3 regions of the Desulfotomaculum sp. 1211_IL3151 genome follow, and region 1 is predicted to be linked to each of the others. Evidence: riboswitches for the same ligand, from Rfam matches in the RefSeq annotation. Region 1 holds a riboswitch; each other region holds the start of a gene.
The links. Region 1 has a riboswitch for S-adenosylmethionine ahead of metK (methionine adenosyltransferase). Riboswitches for the same ligand answer to the same signal wherever they lie in the genome.
Positions count from the first base shown of each region.

Region 1 (3,277 bases):
TAAACTGATTAAAATAATCCAAACCATTAAAACCCAAGGTTATTCAAATGAGGTTATTGAAGAATGGTTGCTTTCTTTGAGTACTACCCTTAATTTAATCAAGAGTTCCTATCAAACAGATAAAATGTTGGTACAAGAAACAAAAGAAAAATACAAGAAAAAGAGCACTTCGTCCTAGGCGCCGTGCTCTTTTTGACTCCTTTAGGGTACGGTCCCAATTTTTATTGACAATCTCCTTAGAAAAAAGCACCCCCTTTACACAGGAAGTGCTTTAACATGAAACCTATCCTATTTTAATCCAGCCTCTGCCCGTAGAATCTCAGCCTTATCCGTCCGCTCCCAAGGGAGGTCGAGATCCAGACGGCCGAAGTGACCGTAAGCGGCGGTTTGTTTGTAAATGGGGCGACGGAGGTCTAGGGATTTGATGATGCCAGCGGGACGCAGGTCGAAGTTTTTGTTGATTAGGTCGCTGATAACTTCGTCGCTTACTGCACCGGTCCCAAAGGTTTGCACCCTTACAGATACGGGACGGGCTACGCCGATGGCGTAGGCCAGTTGTACTTCGCATCTCTTGGCAAGACCAGCAGCCACTACGTTTTTGGCCACGTAACGGGCAGCGTAGGCTGCGGAGCGGTCTACCTTGGTGGGATCTTTGCCGGAGAAAGCACCGCCGCCGTGACGGGCCCTGCCGCCATAAGTGTCTACAATAATTTTACGCCCGGTGAGACCGGCATCGCCGTGGGGTCCGCCGATGACGAAGCGGCCGGTGGGGTTGATCAGGAAACGGGTTTTCTCATCAACTAATTCGGCCGGCAGTACAGGTAGGGCTACTTTTTCTATCATATCCTGCCGAATGGTTTCCAGCTCAACTTCTGGATGGTGTTGGGTGGAAATGACGACTGTGTCAATCCGGGCAGGTTTGTCATCTTCGTATTCCACTGTAACCTGGGTTTTACCATCGGGACGTAAGTAGTCCAGCAGGCCAGACTTACGAACCTCTGCCAAACGACGGGCTATGGTGTGGGCCAGGGAGATGGGCAGGGGCATTAATTCGGGTGTTTCATCGGTGGCATAACCAAACATCATGCCTTGGTCACCGGCACCAATGGCCTCAATTTCTGCCTCGCTTATTTCACCTGTTTTAGCTTCCAGGGCCTTGTCTACACCCATGGCAATATCCGGGGATTGTTCATCGATAGCAGTTAGCACTGCACAGGTGTCCCCATCAAAACCGTATTTAGCACGGGTATAGCCAATTTCTAAAACCGTCTCCCGCACAACTTTGGGGATATCTACATAGCACTGGCAGGATATTTCTCCTCCCACCAGCACGAGTCCGGTAGTGACAAAGGTTTCGCAGGCTACCCGGGCCAGCGGATCTCTGGCCAGAATAGAATCTAAGATAGCATCCGAAATTTGGTCGGCCACTTTATCTGGATGGCCTTCAGTTACGGATTCAGAAGTAAAAAGTTTTCTGCTCAATGGAATACCTCCCTCTATAACTTTTCCCGCTCCCATCAAAAATAAACAAACCCCTCCGGAACGGAGAGGTTATATTTTCCCAGCCTTCCTCAATCACCTCATCTGTCAGGAATAACCTTCCCGCAGGACTTGGCACCTTACGTGAGGTTGCCGGGTTTCATCGGGCCAGTCCCTCCACCTCTCTTGATGAGCACGAACATTAGCAAAATTGCCAGATTAATTTTAGCAAAGCAGACACATTGTGTCAAATAAAATCTATTAAACCTAGTGTCATCCTAAGCGATAACGTAAAATGACATAGGTGATGGTTTAAAGCTCATTGCTGCCATTTTCGGTATGGGAACTATCCACGGGCTGTAAATCCACCAACACCGTGTCAACACCAAATTTTTTAACTAGGTTCCAGGGGATTACCATATCCCGCCCAGACCTTACCAGGCCAAAATAGCGTCGGGGAGCCTCCAGCACAATGGCCACTACACTGCCTGTTTCCGGTTCTATATGCAGGTCCTTCACCGGACCCAGTTTAGCTCCATCTTTTAAGTTAACAACATCTTTAGCAGATAGCTGGGTTGCTTTAATCATAGCTAGCACCTCCTAGCCCTATGCTATGCGCTAACAGATGCATTGGTGCGTCAACTTAATCTCGGGAGGTGCGTAATTTGCTAAGAAATTTTCCCGCATAGCTGGTGATCATCTTGGCCTCATCCATACGCAATAGGAAAACTGCTAATACAAAGACCAGTAAGGCCGCCGCAATGCTCGCTCCCACTTGAACCGCCAAGCCCAATGTTCCATAGGCAGCAAAGACCCCAGCCCCGGTGACATTTACACCCCAGGCCACAGCCGCCATGGCCGTGGTGGCTAAAGCAGTTTGCCAGAGAAAAGTTAGGGCACTGGCATTCCACAGGCCGGGAATCCTTTTATTAAGAAACCAAGTCAACATCACTGTGTTAATTAGGGAAGCAATGGAGTTGGCCAGGGCCAAACCGCCGTGCTTCAAGGGACCAATCAGCAAGAGACTAAAGGCCAGGTTTATTGCCACCGTGACAGCCATTAATTTAACCGGTGTTCTTGTATCCTGCTGGGCATAAAAGGCCCTGGTTAAGATAATGTTGGCTGCCTGTCCAACCAGCCCGATGCCATAGAAAAACAGGGCCATGGCTGTCATTTCGGTGGCCTTGGGGCCAAATTGGCCGTGTTCAAAGAGCAGTTTAATTACCGGGGTAGCCAGTACCATCAGGCCCACACCGGCAGGTAAGGCAAAGAGGATTACCATGCGAATGGCCCGAAGCACTGTTTCCGCCAATTCCTGTTGTTTACCCTGGGCTGCCAGGGTGGTAATGGTTGGATAAAAGGCGGTACCAATGGCCAGGACAAAAAAGGTAATGGGCATTAGAATAATGCGGTTGGCGTAGTTTAAGGCTGAAATACTGCCTTCTGCCAGGCCTGAGGCCAAGACCCGGTCAATGATCAGGTAAATCTGATTGAGTGAGGTTCCGATGGCCACCGGCATAACCAAATAGAGAACCTTCTTGACGCCGGGATGATGACGATCCAAGGTAAAGCGGAACTTAAAACCAACTTTTTTCAGCTTGGGCACCTGCATCAATGCCGCCAGCACAAAACCCAAGACCGTTCCGGCGGCTAAGCCATCAATACCATAAATACCACCCAGGGTCAGGGCAGAAATGATAATGGTCAAGTTGGTCACGCTGACACTAAGGGCAGGAATGCCGAAGACCTGATTGGCATTGAGCAGCCCTTGGAAGACGGTGGATAGGCCATAAAATAC
Region 1 is NZ_JBAIYV010000050.1:137,609-140,885, forward strand. It holds gene V6C11_RS14095 (helix-turn-helix domain-containing protein) at 1-178, shown strand, start outside; gene metK (methionine adenosyltransferase) at 289-1,482, opposite strand; SAM riboswitch class I at 1,578-1,675, opposite strand; gene V6C11_RS14105 (YlmC/YmxH family sporulation protein) at 1,792-2,067, opposite strand; gene murJ (murein biosynthesis integral membrane protein MurJ) at 2,123-3,277, opposite strand, start outside.

Region 2 (3,277 bases), on a different contig from region 1:
TATCATTGCAGAAATTGCTTCTTATGTCGCCATTAAAGTTGGTAACCTTTCCTTTTTAGGAAACTACAGCATACTCTATGATTTCCTGCTTAATTTTGTGGTTCTGTTAATTTTAACCCAAATCTGTGAGGGTTTATATGGCAAACGAATATATAAGCACATTTAATAAGAAGGGGAGTGTCACTGACAACTACTGAAAAATAGCTAGGCGACACTCCCTTTGAAAGTTAATCCCTGCAGACTTTAAGGGACCGTTATAATACTAACCAAACATTGTAAATCTAAAACATTAAGCCATAAAGTTTGCGAATAATCCGATGGGCAAAAAAATTCTCTGCCGAAGCAGAGCAATTCATTGCGTAGATTATGTGAACTATATTTTTGCCCGAAATACAGAATTTATTCCTGAATTAATCATTCTTGGAAGTAAGTTATAAACAGTTTTTCAGTAATAATAACACGTTATCCACAGAGTTACCCACATTTATCATGGTTATCCACAGTAATCACAGGATTTTATAAATGATCAATGGCATCCTCCACTATTTTTCGATTGTCAAACAAACGCATCAGCCTTTTTATGTCTTGCTCGTAACGGATGATATCTTCTATCTCTTTTAATAGTTCTTCCATATCTTCTTTGGTAAACAGGGGTATTAAACCTTTTAATTCCTTAGGGTCCATATCGGGGGAAAGCATCTCTCTCACTTCCTTATTTAAAGGTATGACAAAATATTCAAAGACCCCAGGAAAAGTTCCCGAAAGAAACAAGTTCTTCCTTTCACTTGATTTTTTCAAAATAAATAAAAACGGCCGGAAAACGGCCGTTTTTATTTATACATAGGTAACCCCAACACTATTATCCGGAGGTGGTTTCACCGTTTTACGGTCCGTCGAATACTTGGGAACTTGCTTATGTTTTCCATTATCCCGGGACTTTAGTCTGCGGCTCATAGCAACCCCTCCTTTAAATTTAATCATTATTATTTTCCTTCTTTATAAGAAGAATCATGCAAGTTTGTGGACGGTAATTTTTTCTGAGGTGTAAAAGTTTTTCCAAGTTGCCTATAAATAATCATTGACAAATTTAAAGACATAGCATAAAATCATCATTAGTCAATTTAATAATATATTCTTCTTATCCAGAGAGGCTGAGGGACTGGCCCTGAGACGCCCGGCAACCTTCTTAGAAATTTCTTGAGAAAGGTGCTAATTCCTGCAGAAGAACATTCTTCTGAAAGATAAGGAGGGGGCATAGGTATATTATGGCCTCTTCTGGTCTGCCCAGAAGGGGCCTCATTTATTTAGAAACGGGCACACTAAACTCAGCAATCAAGGAAGGTTGATATCATTGATAGAAATTAAAGACCTAACCAAGATTTATCATTCCAGTGCCGGAGATGTTAAGGCCCTGGACAGTGTAAGTTTGAGAGTTCGCAAGGGCGAAATTTACGGTATCATTGGTTTCAGTGGTGCCGGTAAAAGTACCCTGATACGCTGCGTTAATATGTTGGAAAAGCCTACTTCCGGCAGTATTAAAGTAAATGGTCAGGAAATGACCAAATTAAGTGAAGCAGGACTAAGGGCCAGTCGCCAAAAGATTGGTATGATCTTCCAACACTTTAATCTATTATCCTCACGAACAGTCCATGAAAATGTCTCCTTCCCTTTAGAGATAAGCGGTGTGGACAAAGAAACAAGCCAAGAAAAGGTTACCAAATTATTGGAGTTGGTAGGCCTAACGGATAAAGCCAATGCCTACCCCAGCCAACTATCCGGTGGGCAGAAACAACGGGTGGGCATCGCCCGGGCCCTAGCCAATGACCCCATTGTACTGCTGTGTGATGAAGCTACCTCGGCCCTGGACCCTGCTACAACCAGCTCAATTCTAGAGCTGTTAAAGGATATTAACCGCAAACTGGATCTAACAATTCTGATGATTACCCATGAAATGAAGGTTATTTCAGAAATTTGCGATTCCGTGGCGGTCATTGAAAAAGGGAAAATCATTGAAGCCGGCTTGGTCATTGATGTCTTCACCCAGCCCCAACACCCAACCACCCGACGTTTTGTCCAAACTATCATTAATACCGATGTACCAGACAAAGTTAAGGAACGCCTACTAGAAAAGGGTGAAGGGCAAATCATACGAGTTTCTTTCATTGGTGATACCACCGATGAACCAGTGATTTCAACTCTGGTCAAACAATTTGATGTAGATGTTAACATCCTTTACGGTAATATTGATCAAATTCAAGATACAGCCTTTGGTATGTTAATTATTGAGTGTATGGGTTCCCATATAAGTTGCCAAAAGGCAGTGACATATTTGCAGAAACAGGGTTTAAGAATTGAGGTGTTAAAGGATGTCTAATGAAGTTCTCTCCCACCTGTCTAATTTATCACCTGAAATCATTAAAGCTACCTGGGATACCTTATATATGACAATTGTATCTGTGGTCTTTGCCTCCGTTCTAGGCATCCCCCTTGGTGTGATTTTAGTTATTACCGACAAGGGTCACATAAAAGAAAATTTGACACTTAATAGGGTTTTAGGATCCATCGTGAACATCTTTCGCTCCTATCCCTTCATTATTTTATTACTGGCCCTGGGTCCCTTTACCAAATTTGTGGTGGGCACCACCATCGGAACCACCGCGGCCATTGTACCCCTCACCGTTGCCGCCGCTCCCTTTGTGGCTAGAATGGTGGAAACTTCTTTAAAGGAAGTAAACTGGGGGGTGGTCGAGGCTTCTCTGGCAATGGGGGCCAGCACCTGGCAAATTATTCGCAAGGTACTGCTTCCTGAGGCCCTGCCTGGTATTATTTTAGGTACGACTATTACGGCCATTGCCGTGGTTGGTTACTCTGCCATGGCCGGTGTCGTGGGAGGAGGTGGCCTAGGGGATCTGGCCATACGTTACGGCTACATGCGGTTTGATTCAGTAGTAATGGTAACCACCGTGGTCATTCTAGTTATTATGGTTCAAATCATGCAAACCCTTGGCAATATACTTGCCGAAAAATTTAACAAAAACTAAGGAGGAGTTTCCGTGAAAAAGAAGTTTGCGTTACTGTTAACTTGCCTGCTATCTCTCAGCCTGCTGCTGGTTGGCTGCGGCGGCGAAAAGGAACAACCACAAGCTGCTAATGATGATAAAGAAGCGAAGGTATTAAAGGTTGGCGCTACCCCGGTACCCCATGCTGAAATATTAAAAATAGTGAAACCTATTTTAGAGAAGGATGGCATCCAACTGGAAATCGTGGAATTTAACGA
Region 2 is NZ_JBAIYV010000051.1:96,797-100,073, forward strand. It holds gene V6C11_RS14725 (hypothetical protein) at 1-166, shown strand, start outside; gene V6C11_RS14730 (hypothetical protein) at 517-699, opposite strand; SAM riboswitch class I at 1,136-1,248, shown strand; gene V6C11_RS14735 (methionine ABC transporter ATP-binding protein) at 1,352-2,374, shown strand; gene V6C11_RS14740 (methionine ABC transporter permease) at 2,367-3,041, shown strand; gene V6C11_RS14745 (MetQ/NlpA family ABC transporter substrate-binding protein) at 3,054-3,277, shown strand, end outside.
Region 2: it holds a riboswitch for S-adenosylmethionine, as region 1 does, so the genes downstream of both, V6C11_RS14735 (methionine ABC transporter ATP-binding protein) here and metK (methionine adenosyltransferase) in region 1, are expected to answer to the same signal.

Region 3 (3,277 bases), on a different contig from region 1:
CGGCCATAAATTGCCTGGATATGCTCGGGGGTGGTGCCACAGCAACCGCCCAGAATAGAGGCCCCATAGGTGACAAAACGCTCGGCATACTGGGCCATGGTCTCTGGTGTCTCCCGAAAAACGGTTTTACCATCCATAATTTCCGGCATACCGGCATTTGGTGAAACCAAGATCGGCAGGTTCGTACTTTCTGTAAGGGCCTGAACCACCTTTTCCAATTGACGGGGTCCCACTGAACAATTGACCCCAATGGCAGCAACACCAAGTCTTTCAGCCACCACTGCGGCGGTTTCCGGGTCGGTACCGGTAAAGGTGCGACCCGTTTCATCAAAGGTAAAGCTAGCCACCACTGGTACATTGCCGGCATCTGCAGCAGCAATGAGGGCTGCACGCATTTCTCCGATGTCGCCAAAGGTTTCAAAGAGGATTAAATCAACACCTGCCTCCACCATTGCCAGGCATTGTTCATAAAATTGCTCATAGGCTTGATCAAAGGTCATGGTACCCAGTGGTTGCAAAAACTTACCCAGGGGTCCCACTGAACCGGCTACCATTGCTCCGTATGGCCTGGCCGCCTCTTTCGCGATGATAACGGCCTGCCGGTTAATTTCTTTGACCTGATCAGCCAGGTTATAGTCCGCCAATTTTAATCCGATGGCCCCAAAGGTGTTGGTCGTTATGATGTCTGCCCCTGCTTCTAGATACAGTTTATGAATTTCCTTAATAATCTCGGGCTGGCTGAGGTTCCATTCCTCTGGACACCAACCCCCGGGAAGTCCCCTCTGTTGCAACAATGTACCCATGGCACCATCAATGATTAAAACTTCTTTTTGAACTCTTTCTCTAAAGGACAAATTCTTCTCTCCTTCCATTCCAGCAACGATATAGACAATCAGCCTTCTGACACAGGTCACATTTCTCACGTATTTTAGGCGGCTCTGGTACCCAACCAATAAAAAAACATAGGGATTTTGAGGGTTTCATCTGGCAAAACTCATTGCAAGTTATATTTATCTGCCACGCTTCAGCCAATTGAAGCACTGCCGGCAAATACTCCAGCGGCATGTCTTGATAACCGGGGCCTAGCTTGGCCGTGGCATATAATCCCCTTACTCCCATCTGGCGGGCTGCCAGGCCAATTACTTGCTCTGACAGTTCTTCCACCGCCACAGTTCCCACTGCATCCATAATAACTCCCTTGGTTGTTTCGCCCTTATTAAATAACCGTGTCACTTCTTGTTCGATAGCTTCCCCAACTGTTACTGCCACCACGCTTACAGCACTAATTTTTCTTAATGCAGCATCTCCAAGCACAAGGTCAGGCATCGAGCCAATGACAACCCCCTGCTGCTCTAGACAAAAGGGTACTTGAGTAATTGCCGCCGTAGGTGTGGCTAAAACTTTCCCGGCTTGAATAACCGCTTCAATCTGCCTAAGCAATTCCGGCCAATGGTCCGTTGAATTTTTTATGCCCAGGTAACGAAGTACCTTGGCTGGTGGAATCTTTAAAGCTATTTGGGGCAGCAGCATATAATCCTCCAATAATTACCATAATAAAAAAACACCCAATAAGGGCGTTATGGGTGATCGAAATCCCGTCGCACACCTTATCTTTCAAGAAACAAAAGTCCCTGCAGGAGTTGGCACCGCCGCCATAAATGGCCGGTTGCCGGGTTTCATAGGGCCAGTCCCTCCACCACTCTTGATAAGTGCAAAATTTTTATTTTATTATTGTAATGTACAATAGGTTTAGCTTTTTCGTCAAGATATTAATTAGATAAAATTTGCCGCAGACTCCCCTGCCACATAGCCAGTGCTAAAGGCCACCTGCATATTAAAACCACCCGTTTGTGCATCCACATCCAGAACTTCTCCGGCAAAAAACAGACCTTTCATCAGCTTGGATTCCATTGTCCGGGGATTTATTTCATTTACTTTAATTCCTCCGGCAGTTATTGTGGCCTCTTGAATGGGTCTGGTACCGGTTATATGAATTGGCAAACCCTTCAATAAAGCAGTCAGATTGCTTATCTCGTGGTGGCTTACCCTATTTGAAGGACGCTCTAAGGGAATATCAACCAACCGTAGGATCACTTTGGTCAACCTCTCTGGTATGCTTTCGGCTAAAATATTTTTTATGGAACGCTTGCCGGCTTGGCCAAGGTTTTTTGTTAGTTTTTGTTCTAGGTCACCCAAGGGGTAGCCGGGGAACAAATCTATTTTTCCTTGGATTAAAGCCTGGCTATCCTTCTGACAGGCCAGTGCCACTGGTCTGCTTACCCGCAGAGCACCGGGACCCGAAAGACCCCAGTGGGTTACAATAACATCGCCAACCTCCGCTGCCATTGTTTTTCCTTTTTGATTGTAAAGGGTGATGGTTACATCCTTTAAAGAAAGTCCCTGCACCTCCCGGTTGAGTATCCAGGGGTCGTTACAGGTAATGGAAACAGCCGCAGGCAACAATGGGGTCACCGCATGCCCCACCTGCCGGGCCAGCTTGTAACCATCCCCGGTGCTGCCAGTGGCAGGATAAGAAAGCCCGCCGGTGGCTACCACCACTGCTTTAGCAGTTACGACCTGGTCATTTATTTTGACACCCTGACAGGTTTGATCAGCCACCAAAAGAGAACTTACCTTAACGGCATAACTTATTTTCACACCAATTTGCTTTAGGTACCCAGTAAGTGCCTGAACCACATCAGCGGCCCGGTCACTAACCGGAAAAACCCGCCCTCTTTCTTCTACTTTCGTCTTAATCCCTAGGGTGCGTAAAAAACTTCTTAAATCTTCGCCTGAAAATCGGTGTAAGGCACCATAGACAAATTTACCATTGCCCGGAATATTGATAATCATTTCATTAATATCAGCACAATTGGTTAGGTTGCAACGTCCCCCGCCAGTAATGAGCATTTTTCTGCCCAGGGATTCATTTTTCTCCAGCAGCAGCACCCGTGCCCCCAGCATAGCTGCCCGGGCTGCCGCCATCATGCCAGCGGGGCCTCCCCCAACCACTAAAACATCCCATTTCAAATAAATCGACTCCCGTGTTTGGTAATTATGCCTTACTTGTTATATTTTAACTCAAGTAGGGGCTAAAGCATACTCATACCGGAAATATCCTTCGCTAGCTCAGGATGACAAAACGGCTGGCGGAAGGCTGAAAAAGCAGCCCCTTGGCAGGGCTGCCATTTACCATATATGCAAAATTAAACATTAAATCTAAAGTTTATAATATCTCCATCCTGTACGGTATATTCTTTACCTTCCAAGCGGAGGA
Region 3 is NZ_JBAIYV010000058.1:101,975-105,251, forward strand. It holds gene V6C11_RS16515 (homocysteine S-methyltransferase family protein) at 1-854, opposite strand, end outside; gene V6C11_RS16520 (Vitamin B12 dependent methionine synthase activation subunit) at 844-1,530, opposite strand; SAM riboswitch class I at 1,605-1,712, opposite strand; gene V6C11_RS16525 (NAD(P)/FAD-dependent oxidoreductase) at 1,774-3,030, opposite strand; gene ychF (redox-regulated ATPase YchF) at 3,207-3,277, opposite strand, start outside.
Region 3: it holds a riboswitch for S-adenosylmethionine, as region 1 does, so the genes downstream of both, V6C11_RS16520 (Vitamin B12 dependent methionine synthase activation subunit) here and metK (methionine adenosyltransferase) in region 1, are expected to answer to the same signal.